One region of the Burkholderia pyrrocinia genome, then DNA from elsewhere that is predicted to be linked to it. Evidence: predicted binding sites of a transcription regulator. Region 1 holds the regulator's gene; each other region holds the start of a gene.

Region 1 (7,544 bases):
CTGAAGCAGCACTGGCATCGCAAATACCACAACGATCCGCGCACCGCGTGGCTGCGCGGCGTGGTCGCGTCGCTGTTCAACGACGAGCAGGACGAATGGCCGAAGTGAGCGCCGGGCCGCACACACGACCCGCGAAAGCATGAAACAATGGCCGGATTCCGGCCGCCTCGGGCGGCCTTCGATGGAGCCACTACATGGGTAAAAAATCCGCGCGTTCCGAGCCGGCCGCATCCCGGCCGAGCCGCAAAGAAGCAGAAGACGCCGTCCGCGTGCTATTGCGCTGGGCCGGCGACGATCCCGCGCGCGAAGGCCTGGTCGACACGCCCGCGCGCGTCGTGCGCGCGTACGAACAGTTCTTCGCCGGCTATGCGGTGGAGCCGCGCGACATCCTCGCGCGCACGTTCAGCGAAGTCGACGGCTACGACGAGATGATCGTGCTGAAGGACATCCGCTTCGAGAGCTACTGCGAGCACCACATGGTGCCGATCATCGGCCGCGCGCATGTCGCATATCTGCCGAACCATCGCGTCGTCGGCATCTCGAAGCTCGCGCGCCTCGTCGACGCGTTCGCGAAGCGCCTGCAGATCCAGGAAAAGATGACCGTGCAGATCGCCGATACGCTGTTCGACGTGCTGCAGCCGAAGGGCGTCGGCGTGATCCTCGAAGCCGCGCACCAGTGCATCTCGACGCGCGGCGTGCACAAGCCGGGCGTCGAGATGGTCACGTCGCGCATGCTCGGCACGTTCCGCACCGATCCGTCGACGCGGCGCGAATTCCTGTCGATCGTCGCCAATCCTTCTTCAGTCAACCTGACGAATACGTGATGGAGTCGACGAAGCAAGCGGCGCACGCGCCCGTCGTGCTCGTGACCGGCGCCGCGCGCCGGGCCGGGCGTGCGTTCGCCGAGTATTTCGCCGCGCACGGCTATCGCACCGCGGTGCACTACGACCGTTCGGCCGATGCCGCACAGGCAGCGGCCCGCGCGATCGCGGAGCGCGGGCACGATTCGATTGCGCTGCAGGCCGACCTGTCGGATGCCGCGCAGATCACCGCGCTGATCGACCAGGTGTATGCGCGCTTCGGGCGCCTCGACGTGCTCGTCAATAACGCGTCGGTGTTCTGGCAGGACCATTTCCCGAGCTTCGATCTCGCGGCGTTCGACCAGGCGTGGGCCGTCAACTGCCGCGCGCCGATCCTGCTCACGCGCGCGTTCTACGAACGGGCCCGCGCAGCCGGCACGCAGGGTGTCGTCGTGAATGTGGTCGACCAGAAGATCAAGGAAAACTTTCACCGCGACCATTTCAGCTATACGGTCGCGAAGGCCGCGCTCGGCAATCTCACGCAGATGCTCGCGCTGTCGTCCGCGCCGGTGCTGCGCGTGAACGCGGTGTTCCCGGGGCTGATGCTGCCGAGCGACGACCAGACGCAGGCCGACTTCGAACATGCGAGCCGCGCATCGACGCCGCTCGCGCGCATCGCGGGCCCCGACGACGTCGCGAGCGCGATCCTGCTGCTGACGGGCAACGCGTACAACGGCGTGGATTTCGTCGTCGATGCGGGCCAGAACCTGATCCGCGTCGACCAGGACGTGCTGTACAAGCACCGCTCGCCCGCCGGCAAGCACTGACGCACCCGCGGCGGCGGCCGCGCGCCGCGTTACGGCTTGTCGGCGCTGCCGCCTTCGCGGGCCTTGCTCTGCGCGACGCTCGTGCCGGGCGGCACGCTGTGCGTAAGCCATACGTTGCCGCCGATCACCGAGCCGCGCCCGATCGTCACGCGGCCGAGAATCGTCGCACCCGCGTAAATCACCACATCGTCCTCGACGATCGGGTGCCGTGCGTTGCCCTTGACCAGCGCACCTTCGCCATCGGCCGGGAAACTCTTCGCGCCGAGCGTGACGGCCTGGTACAGGCGCACGCGCTCGCCGATGATCGCCGTCTCGCCGATCACGACACCGGTGCCGTGGTCGATGAAGAAGCTCGGGCCGATCCGTGCGCCGGGGTGGATGTCGATGCCGGTGGCCGAGTGCGCGATTTCATTGATGAAACGTGCGAGCAGCGGCACGCCGAGCTGGTGCAGCGCGTGTGCGAGCCGATGGTGCATCATCGCCAGCACGCCGGGATAGCACAGCAGGATTTCGGTGATGTGCTGCGCGGCCGGATCGCCCGCGTACGCGGCCTGGATGTCGCTGACGAGCAGCGCGCGGACCGCCGGCAACTGCCGGCCGAATTCGCGCGCGATCTCGAACGCGCGCTCGTCGAGCTCGGCGAACGGCGTGTCCGCATATTCGGGCAGGAACGGCAGCGCGCGGCGAATCTGTTCGGACAGGATGCGCAGCGTGCTTTCGAGCGTGTGGCCGACGTAGTAGTCGACGCTTTCGTCGGTGAGATCCGGCGCGCCGTAATGCGTCGGAAACATCGACGCACGCAGGCCGGTCACAATCTTGCAGATCGCATCGCGGGACGGCAGTTCGCGGATGCCGCGCGGATGGCGCGTGCGATGGAGTTCCTCGCGCGACTCGCGCAAGCCGGTGACGATTTCTTCGAGGCCCCACTGACGGGCGGGTGATGTCGACATAGGCCAATGCAGGCGGCCGCGCTCGGTCGCACGGCCGCTAATAAAGTGACGGGTTCCACAAGATTACCGCGTTTTTGTCCGGGCGCGGCGCACCGGGGATCGGCCGGACGGCCGACGCGCGGCGGCGTCACATCGTGATGCTGCTCGCGTCGATCCAGCGCACGGCCCAGTCGCGCGCGTGCGCGATCGCGTCGCCTTCGTCGTTGAACTGGAGCTCGATCGGAAAAAACCGGTTCGCAACGAGTTCCCCGTCGCTCGATCGGGAGATCACGACATAGGGCTTGAACGAACCGTCACTGGCGCGCGCGGGCGCGCAGTTCAACAGATAACCGCGGTGCGTGAAGGCAGTAGTCGCTTGCATGAATCCGCCACCTCTAGTCCCTTGCTTTGTTGTTCGCTACCCGTCTTTAAGGGTGCTGCGGCGCCCCGGCGCGGGCAGAGGCGGCGCGGCCAAATCCCCTGTCGCCGCTTCGCAGGAAAAGAATCATACTCTGTAGAAAACGCGTCTTCTAGCTGAAATAAATCATGACAAATCAGTGCGCGTCGCGCGACCGCGGCGATCGTCCGCGCGCCTTTTTCCCGTCGTGCCCGGAACGGGATTTGCTTCGATCCGGACCGCTTCGCCGTCAGGAGAGCCGCGATGGAATCATCCGGTCGAACAGGTCGTTTGCATCCGCACAGCGTCGAGCTCGACAACGACGAAACCCATGACAGCACCGTCGACACCGACGGCAAGAACCGCGAGGCGTGGCTTATCGCCGGCGGCGGGCCGATCTCGCCCGACCAGATCACGGGCAGCAACGCGTCGCTCGTCAACGCGATGCCCGAAGCCGGCGACGGCATCGCCGGTTTCGACAGCCGCCCTGGCGGCAACCATCCGGCGTTCGCACTGCGCGCGGGCTACGTGGTGATCGAGAAAGGCTTCGCCGCGCCGTCGCCCGCGAGCGACGCGCAGTTCGGTCCCGTCCACCGGATGTACGGCAGCGCGTTCTGGCCCGGCCACGGACGGCGGCCGGAGCGCGTGATCGAGCTGACGGCCGTGCCGAGGTAACCGGCGCGGCGATTGAATCGATCGTTCGTTTGCAGACCGGCATCGGTCGACGACCGATGCCGGCGGATCGGCGCACGCGACGGGTGCTCAGGCGAACGATTCCGCGCATCGGCATCGGCGGTTTCATGCATGCCGCGAATCGCACCGACGCACCTGCGTTGATCGAAGTCATGTCGAAACGGCGCGGTTGCGATTGAATGACGATGCGTGCGATTCATCGGCGTGGCTGTCGCACTGTGTCGGTGCGGCATGCGCGCGCCGCGATGCGTATGCCCATGCAACGCACGATTCCGGTGCCCGCGCATTCGTTCCCGGCGACGAGGTGGTCTTCACCCGTCATCGCCATGCGATCGACTGTCGCGAACCGCCAGGACGACGGATGCGACCTTGCCACGCGACACGCGTCGCGCGGTGCGGCATGCGCCGCGCGCATGGCCGTGCGCTGAAGCGACAGAAGGGTCGCGGCCGCGCGGGTCGACGGGCACCGCACTGCAAAGTCCCCGCCATTGGTTTACTCTGCCTCGCAGCATTGCCCAGCCTGATCGGCCATCCGGCCGACTTCGTTTCAACCCGCCACTCGGAGACACTATGTACAAGCGTATTCTGGTTGCCGTCGACGGCAGCGACACGTCCCGCCATGCGTTCGACGCGGCGCTGGCGCTCGCGAAAGCGCACGGCGCCGAGCTGCAACCGCTCTACGTCGTCGAGAACGCCGCGATCTACTACAACGTGCCGGGCTACGATCCGTCCGTGCTGCGCAATCAGCTCGTCGCGCAAGGCAACGAACTCGCGCAGGATTTCACGAAGCTGATGCAGGCAGCGGGCGTGAAAGGCGAGACGCGGCTGACCGAAGCGACGTCGCTCATCGATGTGTCGTCGCTGATCCTCGAAGGCGCGACCGCATTCGGCGCCGATCTGCTCGTGCTCGGCACGCACGGCCGCCGCGGGTTCCGCCGCCTCGTACTCGGCAGCATCGCCGAACAATGCGTGCGGCACGCGACGCTGCCCGTGCTGCTGATTCCAGCCGCCGCCAACGTGGACGAACAAGCCGCCTGAACGGAGTCCGGCATGCGCGGCCGGTCGCGACGTTTTGTCACCCGACAGCGGCAACTTGCGGTGGGACAATGATTCCGTCGATTCAACGCCGGAGTAAACGATCATGCTGACGCCCGTCGCCACACGTCCCGCCGCCACGCCTCATGCCGGTAGCTGGGCTCCTCGCCAGGCCGCGCACTGCTCGTCGTGCGCAATGCGGCACCTGTGCATGCCGCAGGGCCTGGCGCCCGAAGCGCTCAGTCGCCTCGAGTCGGTCATCTGCGCGGCTCGCCCCGTCAAGCGCGGCGAAGCGCTGTTCCGCGAAGGGGACGCATTCGACAACCTGTACGCGGTGCGCTCGGGTTCGCTGAAAACCGTCGCCACGCGCCATGACGGCCGCGAACAGGTCACGGGCCTGCATCTCGCGGGCGAAGCGCTCGGCCTCGACGGCATCTGCGACGACACGCATCCGCGCACCGCGGTCGCGCTCGAAGACAGCTCCGTCTGCGTGATTCCGTACAGCGCGCTCAAGACGCTGTGCTCGGAAGCCGGTTCGATGCAATTGCGCATGCACAAGCTGATGAGCGAACAGATCGTGCGCGAAACGTCGCAAACGATGCTGCTCGGCTCGCTGAACGCCGAAGAACGGGTCGCCGCTTTCCTGCTCGACGTATCGTCGCGTTACCTGAAGCGCGGTTACTCGCCGTCGGAATTCAACCTGCGGATGACACGCGAAGACATCGGCAGCTACCTCGGCATGACGCTCGAAACGGTCAGCCGCACGCTGTCCAAATTCCAGAAGCGCGGCCTGATCGAAATGCAGGGCCGCCACGTGCAGATCGTCGACTTCGACGGCCTGCATCACGTCTGATCCCGCACGGCGCGCGCATCTCGCGCGCCGCCCGCGTGACGTTACCGATCAGTCGAGAAACAGCGCGGCGCGCGCCTTCAGCGCCGCGCTGAAATCGTCGAGCCAGCCGATCGACAGGCGCCAGCTCTGCCAGTAAAGATCGATATCGACGGTTCGCCCGCGCGACATGTCGACCAGCTCACCCGCCGCCAGCTGGCGGTCGACCATCCGGTCCGGGCACATCCCCCATCCCAGCCCCGTTTCGCATGCGCGCAAATAGCCCGCGACGTGCGGTATCCAGTGCTGCGGCGGATCGAGATCCGCGCGCGTCACGCGCCGGATGAAACGCGCCTGCAGCCCGTCCTTCGGATTGAACATCACGCACGGCGCGCGACGCAGCGCATCGCGGGTAATGCCCGCGCCGAAGTAGCGTTCGTAAAACGCCGGCGAGCACACCGCGCGATAACGGATGCGCCCGAGCCGCGTCGAGCGGCATCCCTGGATCGGCTCGGCCTGCGCGGTCACCGCGCCCTGCACGCTGCCGTCGCGAATGCGCGCCGCCGTGTAGTCCTGGTCGTCGATCACGAGGTCAAGCAGCATCTCGCGCTCCGTGCAGAAGGGCCCCACCGCGTCGATGAACCACGTCGCGACGCTGTCGTCGTTGACGGCCACGCGCAACATCGGCCATGCGCTCGCGATCTGGCCCGGCAGCGCCGGCATCCGGCCGCCCAGCTCGGCCTCGAGCAGTTGCACGCGCTCGGTATGCCGGCACAGCAGCGCGCCCGACGTCGTCGCGACGCACGGCTGCCCGCGCTTGACGAGCACGCTGCCGACGCGTTCCTCCAGCAGCTTCACGCGCTGCGACACGGCCGACGGCGTGACGTTCAGCTCCTTGGCCGCGCGCTCGAACGAGCCGTACCGGATCACCGCCGAGAGCGCATCGAGCAGGGCGTAGTCGAGCATTAGATTTCCTTAATCCGCATTAGGTGAATTAGCTTCTCTTATTCTCATGCTGGCCGCAGACTAGCGCTACCCGATTCATCCGTCTACTGCTTCTACTGCTGTCACCCATCATGAACTGGCTCACTTTCTCCCACGGCGCTGCACTGTGCGCGTCGCTCATCGTCACCATCGGCGCGCAAAACGCGTTCGTGCTCCGGCAAGGCATCATGCGCGCGCATGTCGGCAAGATCGTGCTGCTGTGCGCGCTGTCCGACATGATCCTGATCGGCGCGGGTGTCGGCGGCGCATCGGTGCTCGTCGAGCGTTATCCGACTTTCGTCCATGCGGTGCTGTACGTCGGCCTCGCGTATCTCGCGTGGTTCGGCATCAATGCGCTGCGCCGCGCGTTCAAGCCGGGCCACGCAACGCTCGACGTGCGCGGCGACGCGGTCGCACCGCCGCCGCAGAGCGGGATGGCGGTCGTGCTGATGACGCTCGCGTTCACGTGGCTCAACCCCCACGTGTATCTCGACACGTTCCTGCTGATCGGCACGGCCGGCGCGCGCGAGCCGGAAGGCGCGCGGCTCGCGTTCGCGATCGGCGCGATGACGGTCAGCGTCGTGTGGTTCCTCGGGCTCGGCTACGGTGCGCGACTGCTCGCGCCGTGGTTCCGCAAGGCCATCGCGTGGCGCGTGCTGGACGGCGCGATCGGCAGCATGGTGCTGTTTCTCGCGGCGGTGCAGCTGCGGTGAGATTGGGAGCGTCGCGGCAGATCCGGTCTGCCGCGACGTCAGGTCGTCCGCTCGCGGTTGCGAACGGTGTCGCGTGCGGCGTCAGGCGGTCGACGTCGCATCGGGCGGCGCATCGCCGCCGGTCATCGCGGGCTGGTTGCTGGCAAGCTGAGGCTCGTCGGCCGCCATCGGGTCTTTCTGCCTGGCCGGATCCGCCACGGCCACTTGCGTGGCGGCCTGTACGGCCTTGTCGCCTTCGTAGCGCCAGTACAGAAACTTCTTGCCGCGCTTACCCATGAAGTACTGGCGGTTGACCGACCAACGGCTCGATTCGGCGAAGCCGACGTGACCGTCTTCC
Region 2 (7,544 bases), on a different replicon from region 1:
GGCGCTCGCCGCGCTGCTCGAAGCCGCGAAGCCGCTGACCGGCACCGAAACCGTCGCCACGCTTGACGCGCTCGGCCGCGTGCTGGCTGCCGACGTGAGCTCGCCGCTCGACGTGCCGCCGATGCATACGAGCGCGATGGACGGCTATGCGGTGCGCGTCGGCGACCTGCTGCACGGCGAGCGGCGTTTACCGGTGTCGCAGCGGATTCCGGCCGGTCATCCGGCCGCGCCGCTCGCGGCCGGTACGGCTGCGCGGATCTTTACCGGTGCGACGGTGCCGCCTGGCGCCGACGCCGTCGTGATGCAGGAGCAGGCATCGGCCGACGGCGACGCGGTCGAGATCCTGCATACGCCGAAGGCCGGTGAATGGATCACCGCGCAGGGCGCGGACATCCGGCAGGGCGCGGTGATCCTGCCGGCCGGCACGCGGCTCACGCCGCAGGCGCTCGGCCTTGCCGCGTCGGTCGGCTGTGCGCAGCTGTCGGTCGCGCGGCGGCTTCGCGTCGCGGTGTTCTTCACCGGCGACGAGCTGACGATGCCGGGTGAGCCGCTGAAGCCCGGCGCGATCTACAACTCGAACCGCTTCACGCTGCGCGGGCTGCTGGAGCGGCTCGGCTGCCACGTGACCGACTACGGGATCGTGCCCGACTCGCTCGCCGCGACGCGCGACACGCTGCGCGAGGCCGCGCGCGATCACGACGTGATCCTGACGAGCGGCGGCGTATCGGTCGGCGACGAGGATCACGTGAAGCCGGCCGTCGAGTCCGAAGGGCGGCTCGCGCTGTGGCAGATCGCAATGAAGCCCGGCAAGCCGCTCGCCTACGGCGCGGTGCGCCGCGGCGACGAACGCCCCGATGCGCACTTCATCGGGCTGCCCGGTAACCCCGTATCGAGCTTCGTCACGTTCCTGCTGTTCGTGCGGCCGTTCCTGCTGCGCCTGTCCGGCGTGCGCGACGTCGCGCCGCGCGCGCTGTCGCTGCGTGCCGATTTTTCGCAAGGCAAGGGCGACCGGCGCAACGAATTCCTGCGCGCGCGCGTCAATGCGGCCGGCGGCCTCGATCTGTTCCCGAACCAGAGCTCGGCGGTGCTGACGTCGACGGTCTGGGGCGACGGCCTGATCGACAATCCGCCGCAGCACGCAATCAGCGCCGGCGAGACCGTGCGTTTCATTCCGTTTTCCGAACTGCTGTCGTAACGCGACGGTTTCCCTAACCATGAAGATTCAACTGAAATTTTTTGCAAGCGTACGAGAAGCGCTGGGCGTCGCCGACGAGCAGGCCGACGTGCCGGACAGCGTCACGACCGTCGGCGACGTGCGTGCGTGGCTGCGCGTGCGCGGCGGTGCATGGGCCGAGACGCTCGCCGAAGGGCGCGCATTGCGCATGGCATGCAACCATGAGATGACCGATCCCGACACGCGACTCACCGAAGGTTGCGAGGTCGCGTTCTTTCCGCCGGTGACGGGCGGTTGAGCTTTGCATGGGACCGGGTGTGAAGCATGGGGCTGGATAAGTGCTGAAGCGCCAACTCCGGTCGACCGCGAAGCATGGGACCAGAGTAAGCGCTGAAGCGCTAACAGCTTTGCATGGGACCGGACTAAGCGCTGAAGCGCCAAGTCCGGTCGACATCTGGTCGACCGCGAAGCATGAGACCAGAGTAAGCGCTGAAGCGCTAACTCTGGTCGACAGAGGCAGATGATGGCAACGATACGAATCCAGACCGACGACTTCGATCTGAACGCCGAAGTCGTAGCATTGCGCGCACGCAACCCGAAGATCGGCGCGCTCGCGTGCTTCGTCGGCACCGTACGCGACCTGAACGAAGGCGATTCGGTTGCCGCGATGGAGCTCGAGCACTATCCGGGGATGACCGAAAAGGCGCTCGAGAAGATCGCCGCCGAGGCCGGCCGGCGCTGGCCGGGCATCGACGTCGCGATCGTGCATCGCGTCGGCAAGCTCCTGCCGCTCGACCAGATCGTAATGGTGGCGACGGTTGCCGCGCACCGCGGCGATGCGTTCGCGTCGTGCGAGTTCGTGATGGACTACCTGAAGACCGAAGCGCCGTTCTGGAAGAAGGAAACGACGCCGGACGGCGAGCGCTGGGTCGACGCGCGCAGCACCGACGATGCCGCGCTCGCGCGCTGGGGCGTCGAATCGGGCAATACGCCGCGCTGAGCACGGCGTCAGCACGATGCGGCGATGTGCTGCAGGTGCGCGATCGTCGCGCGTGATGTGTACGCGTTACGCGTCCGGATCGGCACTGCGCCCGATGATCTTCGTCGGAAACGGCTCGCCGCTGGCGCGCGACGGCAACGTGTGCGGATCGTCACCCGCATCGCGGCGGCGCGGCGCAATCGCATCGAGCAGCGCCTGCTGCTCGGGCGGAATCTGATAGTCCCAGCCGAACCGGCTCAACTGCAGGCTCTGCGCGATCCGCAGCGCGGGTTCCATGAAGCGGATCGCCGCGGGCGGCGCGTAGCGCGCGTCGACGGTCTTCAGGAACAGCGACAGCCAGCGGCTGAAATGGGCCGGCTCGATCCCGTCGAGCGGCTGGTGCGCCTGCTGCACGTTGCCGCGATAGCCCTTGGTGCCGAGCACGAGGCTCGACCAGAACGTGACCATCTTCGGCAGATGGTCGCCCCAGCGGCCGGCCAATTTCGCGTCGAACACGGGCCCGAGCAGCGGATCGGCGCGCACGCGGTCGTAGAACGCGTAGACGAGATCGCGGATGTTGTCTTCGGTCGGCTCGGCATCGCGAGGGCGGGCCGGTGCGGTTTCGGGCGAGGCGGGCAGGGCGGTCATGGCAAAAGGGCCGGAAGATCGGGGCGAAAAGCGGAGCGGCGGTGCGGGCGACAGGCAGGACGCCGGCAGGATTTTGACGCAAAATAGCGTCCACCAACCCCTGAAAAACGTGTAGATGCCACGCATCTTATTGCGCGCACGCGATCCCGGCAACCCACCGTCGCGGAACGGGGCCGCCGGCTGGCCCGGCGTGCGTTCCGGTCGGCTCGACTCACGTAATCGGGGCACGATCGATCCTTTCCGTATTCGCCCATGAGACTCACCGACTACACCGACTATTCGCTGCGCGTGATGCTGTACCTTGCCGTGCGGGGCGAGGGGCTCGCGACGATCCAGGAGATCTCGGACGCCTACGGCATCTCGAAGAACCATCTGATGAAAGTCGTGCAGCAGCTCGGCGAGCTGGGATGGGTCGACACGGTCCGAGGCCGCAATGGCGGGCTGCGGCTGTTCGCGGAATCGCTGCTGCTGACGGTCGGCCAGGTCGTGCGTGCGACCGAGAGCGACTTCGCGCTGGTCGGCTGCTTTTCGACCGACGGTAGCGAGTCGCGCGGCTGCGTGATCGAACCGCAGTGCCGCCTGAAGGGGGTGCTGGCGGCCGCGCGCGATGCGTTCTTCGCCGAGCTCGACCGCCACACGCTCGGCGAGCTGGTCGAACCCGCGTCGCCGCTCATGGCATTGCTCGGCATCCGTCCGGTCACGCTCTCGCGCGCCGCGCCGTCACCGGACGAATCGCCTGAGCCTGTCGAGCCGCCATCGACTGCCGGCTGACACGCGGCGCCGCGTCCCGCCCCCCGGCTGCGGCATTGCCATCCAGCGATTTTTTGCGCTGAATCAACCCGAATTTCGCTTGAAAGCCGCATAACCATCCTCATCTTGGTGTTAATCGAAAATTGGAGGTCTCGACTAAATGAGAATCGACAAGCTCACCACCAAGTTCCAGGAAGCACTCGCGGACGCGCAAAGCCTTGCGGCAGGCCGCGACAATCAATACATCGAACCCGTTCACGTACTGGCCGCGCTGGTCGCGCAGCACGACGGTTCCGCCCGCTCGCTGATGTCGCGCGCGGGCGTTCACATCCAGGCGCTGCAAGGCGCGCTGAACGAAGTGATCTCGCGCCTGCCGCAAGTCACGGGCACGGGCGGCGACATCCAGATCGGCCGTGAGTTGGCCGGGCTGCTGAACCAGGCCGACAAGGAAGCGCAGAAGCTCAACGACACGTTCATCGCGAGCGAGATGTTCCTGCTCGCCGTGTCCGACGACAAGGGCGAAGCCGGCAAGCTCGCGCGCCAGCACGGCCTCACGCGCAAGGCGCTCGAAGCCGCGATCGCTGCAGTACGCGGCGGCTCGCAGGTGCATAGCCAGGACGCCGAAAGCCAGCGCGAGGCGCTGAAGAAGTACACGGTCGACCTGACCGAGCGCGCCCGTTCGGGCAAGCTCGATCCGGTGATCGGCCGCGACGATGAAATCCGCCGTTCGATCCAGATCCTGCAGCGCCGCACGAAGAACAACCCGGTGCTGATCGGCGAGCCGGGCGTCGGCAAGACCGCGATCGTCGAAGGGCTCGCGCAGCGGATCGTCAACGGCGAAGTGCCCGAGACGCTGAAGGGCAAGCGCGTGCTGTCGCTCGACATGGCCGCACTGCTCGCGGGCGCGAAGTACCGCGGCGAGTTCGAGGAGCGCCTGAAGGCCGTGCTCAACGACATCGCGAAGGACGAAGGCCAGACGATCGTCTTCATCGACGAAATCCATACGATGGTCGGTGCGGGCAAGGCCGAAGGCGCGATGGATGCGGGCAACATGCTGAAGCCGGCGCTGTCGCGCGGCGAGCTGCACTGCATCGGCGCGACCACGCTCGACGAATACCGCAAGTACATCGAGAAGGACGCCGCGCTCGAGCGCCGCTTCCAGAAGGTGCTCGTCGACGAGCCGAGCGTCGAGGCGACGATCGCGATCCTGCGCGGGCTGCAGGAGAAGTACGAACTGCACCACGGCGTCGACATCACCGACCCGGCGATCGTCGCCGCGGCCGAGCTGTCGCACCGCTACATCACCGACCGCTTCCTGCCCGACAAGGCGATCGACCTGATCGACGAAGCCGCTTCGAAGATCAAGATGGAAATCGATTCGAAGCCCGAAGAGATGGACAAGCTCGACCGCCGGCTGATCCAGTTGAAGATCGAGCGCGAAGCCGTGAAAAAGGAGCAGGACGAAGCGTCGCAGAAGCGCCTGCAACTGATCGAGGAAGAGATCGACCGCCTCGGCCGCGAGTATGCGGACCTCGAGGAGATCTGGACCGCCGAGAAGGCCGCGGTGCAGGGCAGCGCGCAGCTCAAGGAAGAGATCGAGAAGGTGCGGGCGGACATCGTGCGGCTGCAGCGTGACGGCAAGCTGGAGAAGGTTGCCGAGCTGCAGTACGGCAAGCTGCCGCAGCTCGAGGCGCAACTGAAGCATGTCACGCAGGCCGAAGAGCAGGAGCAGCACAACCCGACGCGTCCGCGCCTGCTGCGCACGCAGGTCGGCGCCGAGGAAATCGCGGAAGTCGTGTCGCGTTCGACGGGGATTCCCGTGTCGCGGATGATGCAGGGCGAACGCGAGAAGCTGCTGCACATCGAGGAAAAGCTGCATGAGCGCGTGGTCGGCCAGCACGAGGCGATCGGCGCGGTGGCCGACGCGATCCGCCGTTCGCGCGCGGGTCTCGCCGATCCGAACCGTCCGTACGGCTCGTTCCTGTTCCTCGGGCCGACGGGTGTCGGCAAGACCGAGCTGTGCAAGGCGCTGGCGTCGTTCCTGTTCGATTCGGAAGAGCACCTGATCCGCATCGACATGAGCGAGTTCATGGAGAAGCACAGCGTCGCGCGGCTGATCGGCGCGCCGCCCGGCTATGTCGGCTACGAGGAAGGCGGCTACCTGACGGAAGCCGTGCGCCGCAAGCCGTATAGCGTGATCCTGCTCGACGAGATCGAGAAGGCGCATCCGGACGTGTTCAACGTGCTGCTGCAGGTGCTCGACGACGGTCGCATGACCGACGGGCAGGGGCGCACGGTCGACTTCAAGAACACGGTGATCGTGATGACGTCGAACCTCGGCTCGCAGGTGATCCAGGCCATGACGGGTTCGCCGCAGGACGAGATCAAGGACGCGGTGTGGCTCGAGGTGAAGCAGCATTTCCGCCCCGAGTTCCTGAACCGGATCGACGACGTCGTCGTGTTCCACGCGCTCGATCGCAGCAACATCGAGTCGATCGCGAGGATCCAGCTTGCGCGTCTGCACGACCGGCTCGAGAAGCTCGACATGGCGCTCGACGTGTCGGAAGCGGCGCTCGAGCAGATCGCGAAGGTCGGCTACGATCCGCTGTTCGGTGCGCGGCCGCTGAAGCGCGCGATCCAGCAGGAGATCGAGAACCCGGTCGCGAAGCTCATCCTCGCGGGCCGCTTCGGTCCGAAGGACGTGATTCCGGTCGACGTCAACGACGGCAAGTTCGTGTTCGACCGCGTCGTTCACTGATCGCAGGCCATCGGCCGCCGCCCGGTTCGCGCCGGGCGCGCAAAAACAAACACCCCGCCTCGGCGGGGTGTTTGCTTATGGAGCGGCCGAACGGACCGCTGTGCGGCGCGCGCTTAGCCCTGCTTGTTGCCGCCGAACATGCCTGCGAGCTGCGACAGCGAGCCGAGCACGTTCGACGGGTCGACCTGGGCCTGGCCATCGGCCGGCACCGCGCCGTCCGGCGTCGCGTGGTTGACGACGTGCGGCAGCACCTGCGCGAGGACGGTCGATGCCATCGACGGGTCGACGCCGAACTTGCTTGCCAGCGCACCGATCGCGTCCGAGCCGAGCACGTTCTGCAGCGCGTCCGGCGAGATCGGCTGGTTCTGGCCGGTGCCGACCCACGAGCCGATGATGTCGCCGGCGCCGCCTGCCTTGAACTTCTCGATCAGGCCGTTCAGGCCGCCCGGCTGATTGTTGATGAATTCGAGCGCGGTCGTGATGAGCGCGCTTTGCGAGTTGCCGCCGGCCTGGCCGCCGATCAGACCGCCGACGATGTCGAGGAGACCCATGGTTCTTCACCTTTACTGAGAAGGGCGCCGTGACGACGGCGCCCGTTGAACGAATGCCGCGCACACGCCATCGCGCGCGCAGCGCATATCAGGCGCCCGACGCCGCGGCGGCGGAGGCTGCCTTGTCCTTCTTGCTCTTTTTCTTCGAACCCTTCGTCGCCTTCGCGGACGACGCTGCGGCCGGTGCGCTCGCACCCGCGTCGGCGGATGCCGCTGCGGCCGCTGCCGCCTTTTCCTTCTTCGACGCGCGCTTGGCCTTGGCCGGCTTCGCCGCCGCATCCGGTGCGCTTGCCGCCGGGGCCGGTGCTGGTGCCGCAGCCGTCGTGCCGGCCGTCGCGGTCGTGGACGTCGGCGCGGTGCCTGCCGACGGAGTGGCCGACGTCGTTGCGGCCGGCTTCGACAGCTTCACGCCCTTCGGCGGGGTCGACGAGCCGCCGATCGTCAGGCCGTTTTCCTCGAGATGCCCGACCGATTTCGTGCCGAGGCCCTTCACGCGGTTCGCCAGATCGTCGGCGTCCTTGAACGGGCCGTTCTTGGTGCGTTCGTCGATGATCGCCTTAGACTTCACGGGCCCGAGACCCTTCACGGATTCGAGCGCGGCCTGGTCAGCCGAGTTGACTTCGACGGCCGCGGCAAAGCCTGCGGCGAGCGACAGCGATAGCGCGACGAACAGCATCAGCAGCT
Region 3 (7,544 bases), 1.5 Mb from region 1:
GGATGCCGGCTGACAAGCGCACGCTCGTGCGCTAGCATCGCGGACGGTGTCGCCGCGCGCCGAGGCGCGGCAGGGGCGTCAGGCTCCGCACCGGCTTCCACGACTTCAACGAACAACAAGGAGCATCCATGCGTGTCTTGACCGGCCTGCTGTGCTCGCTGGCGCTGGCGGCGAACGTCGCTCATGCGCAGGCGAATTGTACGGACGCAACGGATCAGGCGACGATGACGGCATGTGCCGATCGCGCGTACAAGAAATCCGACGGGGAACTGAACCGGACCTACCAGGCCGTCACCGCGCGCCTGCGCGATGCACGGCCGCTTGCCGACAAACTCGTGAGTGCGCAGCGCGCGTGGATCGCGTACCGCGATGCCGAGTGCAGTTTCTCCAGCGCGAATGCCGAGGGCGGCAGTGTGTACCCGATGGTCGTATCGACCTGCCTCGACGATCTGACGAAAGCGCGTAGTGAAACGCTGAAGGGCTATCTGTCCTGCGAGGAAGGCGATCTCGCGTGCCCGGTGCCCGCCAGGTAAGTCGCGCACCGTTTAACCGGCCGCACGCCGCGCGGCCGGCAAAGCCCGCCATCCGCGGCTAGACGTCGTCCGTTACACGTCGTCCGTTTCGTCGAGCAGCTTGTGCCGCATCGCGTAACGCACCAGCGCCGCTTCGTGCGGCATCTGCATCTTTTCCAGGATCCGCGTCTTGTAGGTGCTGACCGTCTTCGCGCTCACGCACAGCGCGTGCGCGATCTCGGTCAGCGTCTGGCCGGCGGCGATCCGCCGGAACACGTCGAATTCGCGGTCGGACAGCCGCTGGTGCGGCAGCGTCTCGGCCGGCTCGTTCAGGCTTTGCGCGAACTGTTCGGCCATCGCGAGGCTCACGTAGACGCCGCCCGACGCTACCTTCGTGACCGCGCCGACCAGTTCTGCGCTCGCGCTTTCCTTCGTCAGATAGCCCGACGCGCCGGCACGGAATGCGCGCACCGCGTATTGCTGCTCCGCGTGCATCGTCAGCACGAGCACGCGCAGCGCGGGCTTCTCGTCCTTGATCTGCTTGATCAGTTCGACGCCGTTGCGGCCCGGCATCGACAGGTCGAGCACGAGCACCTGCGCGGGCGTCGAGCGCACGAGCGCGATCGTCGACGGGCCGTCGCAGGCTTCGCCGGCTACCTCGAACCCGGTGGCGTTCTGGAGGATGTGCCGCAGACCGTCGCGCACGAGCGTATGGTCGTCGGCGATGAGCACCTTGATCATGTGATGAGAGTTTCCTGTTGAACGGTAGCGAGCGGAAGCGCGACGGTAATCGAGAAACCGCGCGCGAGCGCGGTGTCGATCGTCACGGTACCACCGAGCATGTGTGCGCGTTCGCGAATGCCGATCAGGCCGAACGATTTGTCCTCGTGAGCCGGACCGCCGGGCGCCGCGCCGCGGCCGTTGTCCGCGACGCGCAGCACGCAAAAGCCATCCTCGACATCGAGCTGCAACGCGACGCGCGTCGCATCCGCGTGACGCGCGACGTTCGTCAGCGCTTCCTGGACGATGCGGAACAGCGTGGTCGCGCCCGCGCTGGTGAACGTGAGGCCGCCCGTTTCGATGCGTCGCTCGACATCGATCCCGTAGCGGTTCGTGAAGTCGTTCGCGAGCCACTCGATCGCGGGCACGAGACCGAGATCGTCGAGCATCACGGGGCGCAGGTCGGCCGCGATGCGTCGTACCGATGCGACCGTCGCATCGATCAGCCGCCGCATGCCCTGCAGGTGCGACAGCATGCCCTCGTCGGGCTGCGCGCGACCGGGCAGGCGCAACTGCTGCTCGACGACCGACAGGTCCATCTTCAGCGCGGTGAGCTGCTGGCCGAGGTCGTCGTGCAATTCGCGCGCGATGCGCGTCTTTTCCTCTTCGCGCACGTTCTGCAGGTTCGCCGACAGTTCGCGCAATTCCTCGCGTGACTGCTTCAGCGCATTCTCGGCGCGCAGCCGCTCGGTGATGTCGCGCAGCATGACGGTATAGAGCTTGCCCGACGCATCGCGGATCTGCGAGATCGACGCTTCGATCGGGAATTCCTCGCCGTTGGCACGCAGCCCGAACAGCACGCGCTGGCGCCCCATCTGCCGCTCCGACACCCCTGTCACGCCGAACTGGTCGACGTGCTTCGCGTGCGCGGCGCGGAACCGTTCGGGGATGAAGCGCGACAGCGGCGCGCCGATCGCCTCCATCGCGGATACGCCGAACACCTGCTCGGCCATCGGATTGAAGATCACGACCGTCTGCTTCTCGTCGATCGTGATGATCGCTTCCATCGACGAACGGATAATGCCCATCATCCGCGCCTCGTTGAGGATGCCGCGGCTGCTCGCGCCGGAATCGGCCGTGATGCCGGACCGGCCGCGCATCAGCGCATGGACGAGCGCCGCGAACGCGATCGACGCGATCACCCCCGCGGCGAGCACGGTGCCAGCCGCGCGCTGCGCGCCGGTTGCGCTCGGGCGGCCGTCCGCGGAATAGGCAAGCGTCAGCACGGTGCCGCCGAAATTCAGCACGTCGGTGCGCCGCATCAGGTCGGGCGACGCCAATGCCTCGTCGGTCGTCGTTTCGACGCTGACGATCGCGCGCGGATCGCCGCCGGCCGTCATCCACAGGTCGATCCCGCGTTCCGCGTCGAGCGCGCGCTCGACCAGGCGCCGCGGGCTCAGCGCCGCGAACAGCATCCCGTCGGCGCCGGCTTCGAGCGTGCCGGACGGCGTGGCGGCCGCATGCGGCGAGGTGGTCACGGGCAGGAACAGCGTGAGGGTGCGCGTGTCGCGGGACGTGTCGTCGTCGGCCGAATGGACGCCGAGCGCGATGTCGCCGGACTGCAGCGCGCGTGCCAGCGGCGCCGCGTCGGACGCGCCGAAGCGTACGACGGACGAACTCGATGCGGGTGCGCTGAGCGCCGCGGCCGCGAACGCACCGGCCGGCATCGGTCTCGCGCCGGCGAGGGCGCTGCGCGTCGCGGGCGGCAGCGGTGCATAACCGATCTGCCGGACCGGCGAGCGGCCGCTGTCGAGATCGAGCGTCTCCGCATACCGGCGCCATTGCTCGGGCGTCATTTCCGGGACGAGGCTGAACACGCCGCGCGCGCCTTCGAGCACGGCGACACCGGACTGCAACTCGTGGCGCAGCATCGCGGTCACGTGCGTCGCGCGGCGTTCGAAGCGCGTATGGACGGCGCTTTGCCACTGCTCGCGCACCAGCAGTGCGACGCCGAGCGACAGCACCGCGCCGGCGCACAGCGCAACGACGCCAGCCGCGAGCGGCTGGCGTAACATAATCTGGAGGTGCGTGGGCCCTCGGGCATCACGCGTCGGGGTTCCACTGGCGGTCATTCGATGGCCATTCTGTTGTCGGGGCCGCCCGCGGCACACGGGCAGCGCGGCAAAACCAGGCAAAACTCGCACTGGCTGCGTGCAACGTCTATTTTCAAGATGAAATTGTGCGCGTTTTACACGTTTTATGTAATAGGGTCACTTGAAATTGCGGCAAACGGCGCGGAGCAGCGGACGTGCCGGCCGCGCTTGACGCGCGTCAACAGGCGCGTCGGCACGTGGAGCAGACTGTTCGGCAGGCAAGCCGGCACCGGGCCGGCTTGCGGTAACGGGCCGCTGTCGCGCAATGCGCGGCGCGTGTCCGGTCGGAGGGACGGACCATGTACAAGCGGATTTTCGTCGGGCTCGACGGCAGCCCGAATGCGCGTCTCGCGCTGAACGAGGCGATCCGGATCGCGGCGGCGTCCGGCGGCGAGGTCACCTGCGCGTATGTCGTCGAGCATCGGCCGCAGCTCGTCGACGTCGACGCAGGCTTCGCGGCCGAGCGCGACGACGATGCGGCCGCCACCGCTGCCGCGACGCCGGTGCTCGACGACGCGAAAGCGGTGCTCGCGCAGCAACAGGTGCCCGGCACCGTGCGCGCGCTCGATGCGTACGGCGAAGACATCGCGACGGTACTGATGCGCACGGCGGCCGAAGCCGACGCCGACCTGATCGTGATGGGGACGAGCGGGCGGCACGGCCTGCGCCGGCTGCTGCTCGGCAGCGTCGCGGAATCGCTGCTGCGGGCGGCCGACCGGCCGGTGCTGCTGGTGCGGCACAACGAGCCGGGGGCGCCGGCGGCCGCGTGATGCACGCGGTGCCGCGCTGACGCTTGAGCGGTTGCGGTTGGGCACGAGACTGCCGCGCGCCTTTGCCGGATGTCTGCCCGATGGAACGTACGGCGCACGGATCGGCGCGGCGCGCGTGAGTTCGTCTGTCGCTTCCGTTGCTTCGTCCGGACGAGGGTGCCCGGGATGCGCCCGCATGTCCGTCATTGCACGCGCGCGGTTGCATCCCGACACGCAGTTCTGGCAGCATCGGCCGTGTTCGCTTCCTCGCCGCGCGCATGGCTGCGGCGATCGACGCAGCGGTATCCGGCGGCACCCGGTCGCATCCGCGATGAACCGGGTCCTACGCCGGATGCCGGTTTCCTACCTTACCGACGTCATCCGCCATGCCGATTTCCGCCACCGACCTGATCCGCCAGTTCGACCTGCAGCCGCATCCCGAAGGCGGTTATTTCCGCGAAACCTACCGCGCGACCGATTCGGTCGTTCGGCCGGCCGACGGCGCGCCGCGCGCCGCATCGACCGCGATCTACTACCTGCTGTGCGACGGCGCCTATTCGTCGTGGCACCGGATTCGCTCCGACGAGGTCTGGCATTTCTACACGGGCGATCCGCTCGAGGTGTGGGTGCTCGACGAGCGCGACGGGCTGACGATCCACCGGCTCGGCAACCCGCTCACGCATCCGGGCACCGTGTTCCAGACGGTCGTGCCGGCCGGGCGCTGGTTCGGCGCGCGCTGCGCGTCGCCGGAGCACGTCGCGCTCGTCGGCTGCACGGTTGCGCCGGGCTTCGAGTTCGCGGAATTCGAACTGGCCGACGCGGCCATGCTGACTGCCGCGTTTCCCGACTACGCGGAACACGTCGCAAGGCTCGCGCCACGCCCGGACGCATGATTGCCACAGCGGTGCAACCGTCGCCCGGAAGCCCGCGCCGATGGCGTGTGTTCCGCGCGATCCCGGCCAAACCCGTTTAGAATGCCTGGGATGCAAAAGGTCTGCTGCGGACGTGCCGCGGCGGCCGCTGCACTGCCGTACCGACGGCCCCCGTCGCGCGGCCCGCATGTCTTCCAGGAGCGCCGCCGTGTGGCACTTTCCCGTTGCAATTCCATCGTCGCTCGGCCCGTGGGCCGTGTTCGCGAGCGTGTTGATCACGCAGCTCGGCGTGCCGGTGCCGGCCGTGCCGATGCTGATTCTCGGCGGTACGATGGCGGCGATGGGGCAGGCGTCCTGGGCAAGCATGTTCGCGGCGGCGATCGGTGCGACGATGCTCGCCGATTCGCTGTGGTTCTTCATGGGTCGCACGCGCGGCCGGCGCCTGCTGAACGGCCTCGTGCGCTTCTCGCTGTCGCTCGACACGACGCTGCGCTTCGCGCGTAACGTATTCGAAAGATACGGCGCGCCGCTGCTCGTGCTGTCCAAATTCCTGCCGGGCCTCGGCCTCGTGTCGGCGCCGCTGCTCGGCACGACCGCGATCGGCGTCGGCGTGTTCCTGTTCTGGGATCTGGCCGGCGCGTCGCTGTGGGCCGCGTTCTGGCTCGTCGGCGGCGCGGCCATTCACGACCAGATCGTCCAGTTCGTGCTGTGGGTGCGCGCAAGCGGCGGCACGATACTCGACGCGTTCCTCGCGATCTTCATCACGTTCCTGCTGTACCGCTGGGTGCGCCGCGTGCAGTTCCGCCGCTATCTCGCGCAGGTGCGCATCTCGCCGCCGCAACTCGTCGAGATGATGACGTCGGACGAACCGCCGCTGATCTTCGACGCGCGGCCGCGCGCGATCCGCGAACGCGAGCCGTACCGGATCGCCGGCGCGGTGCCGGTCGATCTCGATTCGCCGGACCTGCTCGACCCGGAAATGCTGAAACGGCCGATCGTCGTCTATTGCGTGTGCCCGAACGAGGCGACCGCGAAACGCATCATCGCGAAGATGCAGCGCAAGAAGATGATCCACAACATCCGCGCGCTGAAGGGCGGCCTCGATGCGTGGGAGAAGCATGGTTTCCCGGTCGAGCCGCTGCCGGCCGATCTCGATGCGTCGCGCTATTTCGTGCGTCCCGAACACGGTGCGCTCGAGGGCGAATATACGGTGCGCGCGACGCTGTCCAAATAAATGCGTGCGCGGCGTCGCGCGCATTCGAATTCCGCCGCCGGTTTCACGCATCGCGATTTTACGAAAATCGGCTGGCATGAAACCTCTGATCATTCATATAATCCCGCCTGCCTATTGCGTGCGCGTGATCGCGCACATTCGACGCGCGTTCGTTCGCGCCGAAAGCGATTGATCCCGTTGTCGCTCGTCACGCGCGCAGCCGCGTCGCACGGGCCGCACGGGCGTATTCCGTGAAAGGCCCGATCCGTTTTCCGGATTGTTCCGGAACCCACGGATAATCCGCGGCGATTCCAATCGGAGTGACGCGGTATTCGTGTCGTTTCTCATTCGGAAAACGACGGCGGAGATTATTTCGTTTTCGGCTGCCAAGATCGGCATGAACGTCCGCGCATTGACATCGACACAATGCGGCGGCCCGCACGCGGCTGCCAGGAGACGGACTTGAAACAACCAGAAGACCAGTTGCATCGCGGGCTGGAAGAACGGCACATCAACCTGATGGCGCTCGGCGCGACGATCGGCGTCGGCCTGTTCCTTGGCTCGGCCACCGCGATCCGCACGGCCGGCCCGGCCATCCTGCTGACCTACCTGCTGGGCGGCATCGCGATCTTCCTGATCATGCGCGCCCTCGGCGAGATGGCGATCACCAATCCGGTTGCCGGCGCGTTCAGCCGTTACGCGCGCGACTACCTCGGCCCGCTCGCCGGTTACCTGACCGGCTGGACCTACTGGTTCGTGTGGATCGTCACCTGCATGGCGGAAATCACGGCGGTCGGCGTCTACATGCACATGTGGTTCCCCGGCGTGCCGAACTGGATCTGGGCGCTCGCGGCGCTCACGGCGATGGGCTCGGTGAACTTCATCGCGGTCAAGCTGTACGGCGAATTCGAGTTCTGGTTCGCGCTGATCAAGATCGTCACGATCGTGCTGATGATCATCGGCGGCGGGCTGATGATCGCGTTCGGCATCGGCAACGGCGGTGTCGCGACCGGCATCTCGAACCTGTGGGCGCACGGCGGCTTCATGCCGAACGGCATCGGCGGCGTGATCGGCGCGCTGCCGATCGTGATGTTCGCGTATCTCGGCGTGGAGATGCTGGGCCTCACGGCCGGCGAGGCGCGCAACCCGGAGAAGTCGCTGACGAAGGCCGTGAACTCGGTGTTCTGGCGCGTGCTGATTTTCTACATCGGCGCGTTGTTCGTGATCATGTCGCTGTATCCGTGGGACCAGATCGGCACGCAGGGCAGCCCGTTCGTGATGACGTTCTCGCGGCTCGGCATTCCGGCCGCCGCCGGCATCATCAA
Region 4 (7,544 bases), 1.6 Mb from region 1:
GAGGATCGCTACGTGCTGCGCAGGAGCGAACTGCTCGACCGGATCGACGCGCTGCTCGGCGGGCGGGTCGCCGAAGAGCTCGTGTTCGGCGACGTGTCGACGGGCGCGCAGAACGATCTCGAACGCGCGACCGCGATGGCGCGCCACATGGTCATGCAGTACGGGATGAGCGAGAAGATCGGGCTCGCGACGTTCGACGACGGCGATGCGCGCCAGGGCATGCCCGGCGCATGGCATGCGGGCGCCGGACGCTGCAGCGAGCACACGGCACGGATGATCGACGACGAGGTGCACACGCTGCTGGCCGACGCGCATGCGCGGGTCGCGGCGACGCTCGGCGAGCGACGCGACGCGCTCGAACGCATCGCGCGTCGGCTGCTGCAATGCGAGGTGCTCGAACGCGACGCGCTGAAGGCGCTGATCGACGGGCGCATCGAAGCGTCGTCCGCGGCAGCGGCACCCGACGGCGATGCCGGCTCGCGCGGCGACGCGCTCGCGCCGGAGCAGGCGTCGGCGGTCGAGCGCGATTTCGTCGCGTACGGGCCGCCGCGCGAGCCCGAGCGCTGAACGCGTAGCCAGCCTGCGAACGGCGCGCGTCGATGCGGCGATGCGCCGGAATTCCTTTCCCTCTTGCCAGCCACGGAGTCGCCATGAGCGAGCCGCACGTATCCGTCAAGGTCGCGCAGCAGGCGCGTTTTTGCTTCGAAGTCACGTTTGCCGGCACGACGCTGTCGCCGGTGCTCATCGACGAGCCGCCGCCGCTCGGCGACGGGCGCGGGCCGAACCCGGTCCGGCTGCTCGCCGCGGCGGTCGCGAGCTGTCTCGCGGCGAGCCTGCTGTTCTCGTTGACAAAGCAGCATGTCGATCCGCAGCCGATTGCCGCGCATATCGACGTCGACATGGTTCAGAACGAAACCGGCAGGGTGCGCGTGGGCGCGATGGCCGTGCGGCTGTCGATTGGAAAAAAGTGGGCGGATCTCGCGGCGGCGACGCGCGTGCTCGACCGGTTCGATGCGTATTGCGTGGTGACCGAGAGCATGCGGGCGGGCATCCCGATCTCGGTCGACCTGTGCGATGCGAACGGCGCGGCGCTCGAATACGCGGCGACGAACGGGTGAGTGCGGTCAGTGCTCGGTGGCCGCCGCGACTTCGGCCGCTTCGGCGAGCGCATCGAGAAAACGCGTGCGCCACCAGTGCACGTCGGTCTTGCGCACGATCGCCATCAGCGCGGAGTGACGCTGGCGGCGTTCGTCGAGCGGCATCGTGAGCGCGCGCTGGATCGCCTGCGCGGTGCCTTGCGTGTCGTACGGATTGACGAGCAGCGCCGATTTCAATTGCTCGGCCGCGCCCGCGAAACGCGACAGCACGAGCACGCCCGGGTCGGACGCGTCCTGCGCGGCGAGGAATTCCTTCGCGACGAGGTTCATCCCGTCGCGCAGCGGCGTGACGAGCGCGACGCGGCTCGCGCGATACAGGCCCGGCAAGCGCTTGCGCGCGACGGTGCGGTGAATGTAGCGCATCGGCATCCATTCGAGTTCGCCGTAGTCGCCGTTGATCGCGCCGCACAGGCTGTCCATCTCGCGCCGCAGGTCGTCGTACGCGCCGAGATCCTCGCGGCTCGGCGCGGCGATCTGGATCAGCGTCGCTCGGTCGCGGTTCTCCGGATACTGTTCGAGCAACTCGCGGAACGCATGCACGCGCTGCGGCAGCCCCTTCGTGTAGTCGAGCCGGTCGACGCCGACGAGCAACTGGCGGCGCGAATATTCGTCGCGCATCCGCTCGAACATGTCGATGCCGTCGCGATCGCGGGCGAGCGACTCGAACTCGTCGACGTTGATGCCGATCGGAAACGCGCCGGCCGACAGCGTGCGGCCGAACGCGCGCATGCGGCCGTCCGGCAGCCGCGTGGCGCCGGCTTCCGCTTCGACGTAATGCTCGAAGTGGAGCAGATCCGATTCGGTCTGGAAGCCGACGAGGTCGTACGCGAACAGCGAGCGCATCAGCCATTCGTGTTCCGGGATCGCGGCCATGATCGGCGGCGGCGGCATCGGGATGTGCAGGAAGAAGCCGACCGGATTCGTGCAGCCCATCGCGCGCAACTCGGCGGCGAGCGGAATCAACTGGTAGTCGTGGACCCAGATGACGTCGTCGGGCCGCAGCAGCGTGCGCAGCTTGCGCGCGAACAACTGGTTCACGCGCCGGTAGCCGTCGGCGAAGCGCCGGTCGAACTGCGCGAGATCGAGCCGGTAGTGAAACACCGGCCACAGCACGTTGTTCGAATAGCCGAGGTAGTACGCGTCGTAATCCTGCGGGTCGAGATCGATGGTCGCGAGCTGGATGCCGCCGACGTTCTGGATCTGCACCTCGTCGCCGTGCGTGGGCTGATCGTCGTCGCCGCGTAGCCTGCCGCTCCAGCCGAACCATACGCCGCCGGTCTCCTGCAGGCTGTCCTTCACGGCGACGGCGAGGCCGCCGGCCGCGGCTTTACGGGGGTCTGCGATGCGATTGGATACGACGACGAGTCGGCTCACCAGCTCTCCTGACGATTGTTGGGGGAAGGTTCGTGCGGCCGGCGGCGCGAAGCGGATGCCGCCATCGACGCGCTGCGCGCGATGCGATGGGGCCGCAATGCGATCGGACGGGAGTCAGGGGCACGCGATTCGCCGTCCGAACGGGGAGTACTTTTTTTAGGATACTCGTCATTCGCTCGTTTTAAAAGTCTGCATCGGCGAACGGCGCGGGCGCGCATGCAGCGCGATACCCATGACGGTGTTGTGGCAACACGCGATGCAAAGGCGGGATCGACACGTGCGCGGCGCTGCACACGCAGCGTGCAGCGGAGGAAGGGAAAAGGTCGGGCGGTGATTCGTGTCGGTGTGCGTGCGGGCATGCATACGCACGTCCGCACACGCGCATGATCCCGCGCCGATCGTCGGAGATGGCCTTCGATGCAGCTATGCCGATGCGCGACCTGGATGCACGCGAGCCGCGAACGCGCGACGCGCAGCGGCACTCAGAACGTGGTGCGCAACCCGGCCATCACGCTGCGGCCGCCTTCGGGCGCGAAGCCGCGCACGACCGACGTCGAATAGCGGATTTCCTGGTTCGTCAGGTTGTCGCCGCGCAGGTACGCGAGCCAGTGCGTCGCGCCGACGCGGAACTTGTAGGTCAGCATCACGCCGAGCGAAGTGTAGCCGTCCGTCGAGAAGTCGTTGTCGGGCACGCGATGCTGCGACCACGCGTGCGTGACCTGCGCGCGCGCACCGAACGGGCCGTAACCGTAGTCGGCCGCGAGCGTCGCGCGCAGCGGTGCGATGCGCGGCAGCGGCTGGCCCGTGTCGACGTTGCGCGCGTGCGTGTAGTCGGCCGTCAGTTCCAGGTCGACCGTATGGCCGCGCCGCGAGAAGGCGCGCCATTTGCCGTCCAGCTCGATCCCGTAGAACTCGGCGCGTACGCCGCGATAGATCGCCTCGTTCAGCGCGCCGTCGGTGCCGGGTGCGACGGGCTCGTCGTCGCCGTTCACGACGCGGCCGGTGTTGTACTCGGTCAGGTAGTTCGAGAAGCGGTTGTAGAACACGCCGACGCTGCCGCGGTTCGGGCCGCTCGCATAACGCAGCGACAGGTCGGTCGACACGGCCTTTTCCTTCGACGCGTTCGGGTTGCCGATCAGGAACTGGCCGGTCGCGTCGTGCGGGCCGTTCGAATACAGCTCGTAGAAGGTCGGCGCGCGTTCGGTGTACGCGACGTTCGCCGCGACCGACCACACGGGCGTCAGCGAGAACAGCGCGCCCGCCGACAGGCTGCCCGCGTTGAAATCGCGCGGCTGCGCGCCCGCGAATTTCTCGACGCCGGCCGGATCGGGGTCGACCTTCACGTGCTCGAAGCGGCCGCCGACGCTCAACTTCAGCGCGGGGACGACTTGCCATTCCTCGAGGCCGAACAGCGCGACGCTGTTCGTGCGCGTGGACGGCACGAGCAATTCGTCGCCGAGCGCGGAGAACGTGTTCTGGCCGAACTGCACGCCGATCGCGCCTTCGAACGGGCCGATCTTGCGATGCCGCGCCTCGATGCGCGCCTCGTAGCCGCGGTTGCGGAAGGTGGTCGCCGTCTCGCCGTTGTCGACTTCCTTGTGGCGGTAGTCGGTGTACGCGAAGTCGAATTTCAGCTTCGTGAACGGCCCGCTCAGGTTGCGCACCTCGGACGCGAGCGCGAGGCGTTCCTGGCGCATCCGCAGGCGCACGTCGCTTTCCGCAACGGACCCGTAGTTCGATTCGTAGCCGCTGTACGACAGGCCCGCGAAGCCGTCCGCCCACGTGTACGACGCGCCGACCGCGCCGCCGTGCACGCGGCCGTCGCTGTTCGGCACGCTGCCTTCCGGCTGCGGCGTGTCGGGGCCGTCGATCGCGCGTTGCGCGCTGCTGCGTGCGTAGCCGGGAATTCGCAGCTTGCTCGTTTCGCGGTCGAACGCGTCGACGTGGAACGCGAAGCGGCCGTTGCCGCCTTCGACCTGCGCGGCGCCCGCGCGCACGGAATTCGCGCCGCCGTAGCGCGCGTCGAGCGCACCCGTCACGCCTTCAATCGCTTCGCGCGGAATCCGGTTGTCGATCGTGTTGACGACGCCGCCCACCGCGTTGCCGCCGTACAGCAGCGCGGCCGGGCCGCGCACGATCTCGACGCGTTCGATCGACAGCGGATCCTGCGGCACCGCGTGGTCGTACGACAGCGACGACGCGTCGTAGGACGCGACGCCGTTCTGCAGCAGCCGGATCCGGTCGCCGTCCATCCCGCGGATGATCGGCCGGCCGACCATCGGCCCGTAGGTGGTGGTCGACACGCCGGGCAGCCCGTTGAGCGTTTCGCCGAGCGAATCGGCCTGGCGGCGCGTCAGCGCGTCGCCGGAAAGCTGGACGGTCGGCGCGATCAGTTCGGTATCGCCGAGCGGGTTCGCGGTCACGAAGATCGGTGCGAGCGGGGTGGCTGAAGGCGTGCCCGACGCGGCGGGTGCATCGGACTGCGCGTGTGCGACGGCGGCGAACAGCATCAGCGAAAGGGGCGAAAGCGGGCGAAGCGGTAAACGAGGGAGGTCGCGCATGGTCGGTGAATCGGTTGGAATCGGATCGGATAACGAGCGATGCGGGTCACGGCTGGATACGATATATTGTTGCGTCAATGACGCGTTTAACCCGTTGGAACATGGCTCGGCGAGGCTCGGCCACCCATGGTGGAACGGCGTCAGGCGGACGAGCACGCGAAATGATATGTTATATCATTTCAAATTCCAAGCCGGATGTCAGCGCCGCGTCCGGATTCCGTCGGGTCGTCGAAATATCGGCTACAGCGGAACGTTCTGGCCGATGATCGCCCGCGAATACGACCGGTACGGCGTGAAGCGAAGCGCCGCGCGCCCGCCCGTGTCGCGCCGCCGTGCGGCGCGATGATGCAGCCACGATCGCCGGATAGCGCGCATCGCGTTGATACGCATCAACGTCCTCCGATTCCGAAACCGGATACTGGATCGCTCACCGACCAGACAGGAGCGACGCATGACGCAAACCATGAAAGCGGCCGTGGTGCACGTGTTCGGCGAACCGTTGCGCATCGAGGAAGTGCCCGTGCCGACGCCGGGCCCCGGCCAGATCCTCGTCAACATCAAGGCGTCGGGCGTTTGCCATACCGACCTGCACGCGGCCGACGGCGACTGGCCCGTCAAACCGTCGTTGCCGTTCATTCCGGGTCACGAGGGCGTGGGCGTCGTCGCGGCGGTCGGCGCGGGCGTCAAGCATGTGCGCGAGGGCGACCGCGTCGGCGTGCCGTGGCTCTATACGGCCTGCGGCGATTGCGAGTACTGCCACACGGGCTGGGAAACGCTGTGCCACGACCAGCAGAACACCGGCTATTCGGTGAACGGCAGCTACGCGGAATACGTGCTCGCCGATCCCGACTACGTCGGTCATCTGCCGGCACAGGTCGCGTTCGATGAAATCGCGCCGATCCTGTGCGCGGGCGTGACCGTCTACAAGGGCATTCGCGTCACCGATACGCGCCCCGGCCAGTGGCTCGCGATCTCCGGCATCGGCGGGCTCGGGCACGTGGCGGTGCAATATGCACGCGCGATGGGCCTGCATGTCGCGGCGATCGACATCGCGCCGGACAAGCTCGCGCTCGCGCGGCAGCTCGGCGCGCAACTGACGATCGACGCATCGGTCGACGATCCGGCGAAGGTGATCCAGAAGGAAATCGGCGGCGCGCACGGCGTGCTCGTCACGGCGGTGTCGCGCAGCGCGTTCGCGCAGGCGCTCGGGATGGTGCGGCGCGGCGGCACGGTGGCGCTCAACGGGCTGCCGCCCGGCGATTTCCCGTTGCCGATCTTCTCGACGGTCCTGAACGGCATCACCGTGCGCGGCTCGATCGTCGGTACGCGCCGCGACCTGCAGGAATCGCTCGATTTCGCGGCAGATGGCCTCGTGCGCGCGCATATCCACCGCGACCGGCTCGGCAACATCAACGACGTGTTCGCGAAGCTGCGCGAAGGGAAGGTCGACGGGCGCATCGTGCTGACCGACATGCATTGACGCGCGCGGCCGCCGCGCGGCGCATGGCGTCGCGACGGCGGCCGGGCCGCATTGCCCGCGTCAGGGGGCGAAGAACACGTCCGTGCGGTTCGTCAGGTTGCCCGAGTTGGTCCGGATGAAGAACGGATGGAACGACGACGACGGGCGGACGTCGAGGCCCTGGTAGTCGCCGATGAAGAAGCCTTCCGCGTTCGGCGCGAGCTTCATGTCGAACGGCCCGCCGACGCGCCGCTCGTCGCCGAAGGTGGCGCCGCCGTCGTGCGAGATCTTGCGCCAGAAGCCTGTCGGCAGCGTCGTCGTGTTCCCGGCCGGCAGGTCACGGAAGTCGTAGTGGGTGACCATCACGGCGCCCGTGTTGTCGACGCGCACCGACGGGTTGAAGGCCGGCCGACCGGTCGGCGTGTTGACCTGCAGCGGCGCGCTCCAGGACGCGCCGCCGTCCGTCGATGTCGATAGCGCGATCTCGTCGTACTTGCCGCCGTTGAAGCGGCTGTCCTGCCACGCGACGTAAAGCTGGCCCGACGCGGGATCGATCGCGGGCTCGGGAATGATGTCGCCGGTGCGCACGGGTTCGCCGGTGTTCGGATCGGTCACGCCGACCGTCTGCAATCCCGCGATCACCTGCGGCTTCGTCCACGTCGCGCCGTCGTCGGTCGACTTGACGAACGCGACCTTGCCGGCCGCCTTGCTGAACGGCGGCTGGATCAGGTCGAAGAAATCGTAGAGCGTGCCGCTCTTCGGATCGACGACGATCTGGTTGCCGATCGTCTGCTGACGCGAAGGCACGTCGACGATGACCTTCGCGGTGCTCCAGGTCTTGCCGCCGTCGGTCGTCTTCGAAAACAGCGTCGGCCCGCGGAACGCCTGCGTATGCAGGTTCGCGTACGGGTTGCCGTTCGGCAGTTCGAGGCGGTCCCATACCGCGTACGCGGTGCCGGCCTTCACCGGGTTCGCCGTCACCGATTCCTTGTC

What was found. The regulator FNR, encoded in region 1, switches genes on or off when oxygen is low (the NO sensors DNR and NnrR bind a similar motif). The targets are predictions, from matches to a motif close to TTGATNNNNATCAA.
Region 2: a site for FNR is predicted at 3,626-3,639, ahead of clpB (ATP-dependent chaperone ClpB). Genes of this name have one in related genera too.
Region 3: a site for FNR is predicted at 3,554-3,567, ahead of JYG32_RS20865 (universal stress protein). Genes of this name have one in related genera too.
Region 4: a site for FNR is predicted at 5,472-5,485, ahead of adhP (alcohol dehydrogenase AdhP). Genes of this name have one in related genera too.

The regions. Positions count from the first base shown of each region.
Region 1 covers NZ_CP070978.1:2,134,402-2,141,945, forward strand. Annotated here, with positions in the region: gene JYG32_RS27735 (LysR family transcriptional regulator) at 1-108, shown strand, start outside; gene folE (GTP cyclohydrolase I FolE) at 195-824, shown strand; gene JYG32_RS27745 (SDR family oxidoreductase) at 824-1,627, shown strand; gene epsC (serine O-acetyltransferase EpsC) at 1,657-2,577, opposite strand; gene JYG32_RS27755 (hypothetical protein) at 2,705-2,938, opposite strand; gene JYG32_RS27760 (DUF3005 domain-containing protein) at 3,218-3,628, shown strand; gene JYG32_RS27765 (hypothetical protein) at 3,658-3,825, shown strand; gene JYG32_RS27770 (universal stress protein) at 4,217-4,684, shown strand; gene fnr (fumarate/nitrate reduction transcriptional regulator Fnr) at 4,788-5,534, shown strand; gene JYG32_RS27780 (LysR family transcriptional regulator ArgP) at 5,583-6,476, opposite strand; gene JYG32_RS27785 (LysE/ArgO family amino acid transporter) at 6,587-7,207, shown strand; gene JYG32_RS27790 (T6SS phospholipase effector Tle1-like catalytic domain-containing protein) at 7,289-7,544, opposite strand, start outside.
Region 2 covers NZ_CP070977.1:803,422-810,965, forward strand. Annotated here, with positions in the region: gene JYG32_RS03825 (molybdopterin molybdotransferase MoeA) at 1-1,195, shown strand, start outside; gene moaD (molybdopterin converting factor subunit 1) at 1,215-1,472, shown strand; gene JYG32_RS03835 (molybdenum cofactor biosynthesis protein MoaE) at 1,698-2,174, shown strand; gene JYG32_RS03840 (group III truncated hemoglobin) at 2,241-2,801, opposite strand; gene JYG32_RS03845 (Rrf2 family transcriptional regulator) at 3,054-3,572, shown strand; gene clpB (ATP-dependent chaperone ClpB) at 3,712-6,309, shown strand; gene JYG32_RS03855 (YidB family protein) at 6,423-6,860, opposite strand; gene JYG32_RS03860 (ComEA family DNA-binding protein) at 6,949-7,544, opposite strand, start outside.
Region 3 covers NZ_CP070978.1:604,517-612,060, reverse strand. Annotated here, with positions in the region: gene JYG32_RS20880 (lysozyme inhibitor LprI family protein) at 129-533, shown strand; gene JYG32_RS20875 (response regulator) at 606-1,253, opposite strand; gene JYG32_RS20870 (PAS domain S-box protein) at 1,250-3,364, opposite strand; gene JYG32_RS20865 (universal stress protein) at 3,685-4,155, shown strand; gene JYG32_RS20860 (cupin domain-containing protein) at 4,521-5,027, shown strand; gene JYG32_RS20855 (DedA family protein/thiosulfate sulfurtransferase GlpE) at 5,215-6,240, shown strand; gene JYG32_RS20850 (amino acid permease) at 6,646-7,544, shown strand, end outside.
Region 4 covers NZ_CP070978.1:403,484-411,027, forward strand. Annotated here, with positions in the region: gene ftsH (ATP-dependent zinc metalloprotease FtsH) at 1-567, shown strand, start outside; gene JYG32_RS19975 (OsmC family protein) at 651-1,118, shown strand; gene otsA (alpha,alpha-trehalose-phosphate synthase (UDP-forming)) at 1,125-2,531, opposite strand; gene JYG32_RS19985 (TonB-dependent receptor) at 3,014-5,041, opposite strand; gene adhP (alcohol dehydrogenase AdhP) at 5,544-6,572, shown strand; gene JYG32_RS19995 (sialidase family protein) at 6,633-7,544, opposite strand, start outside.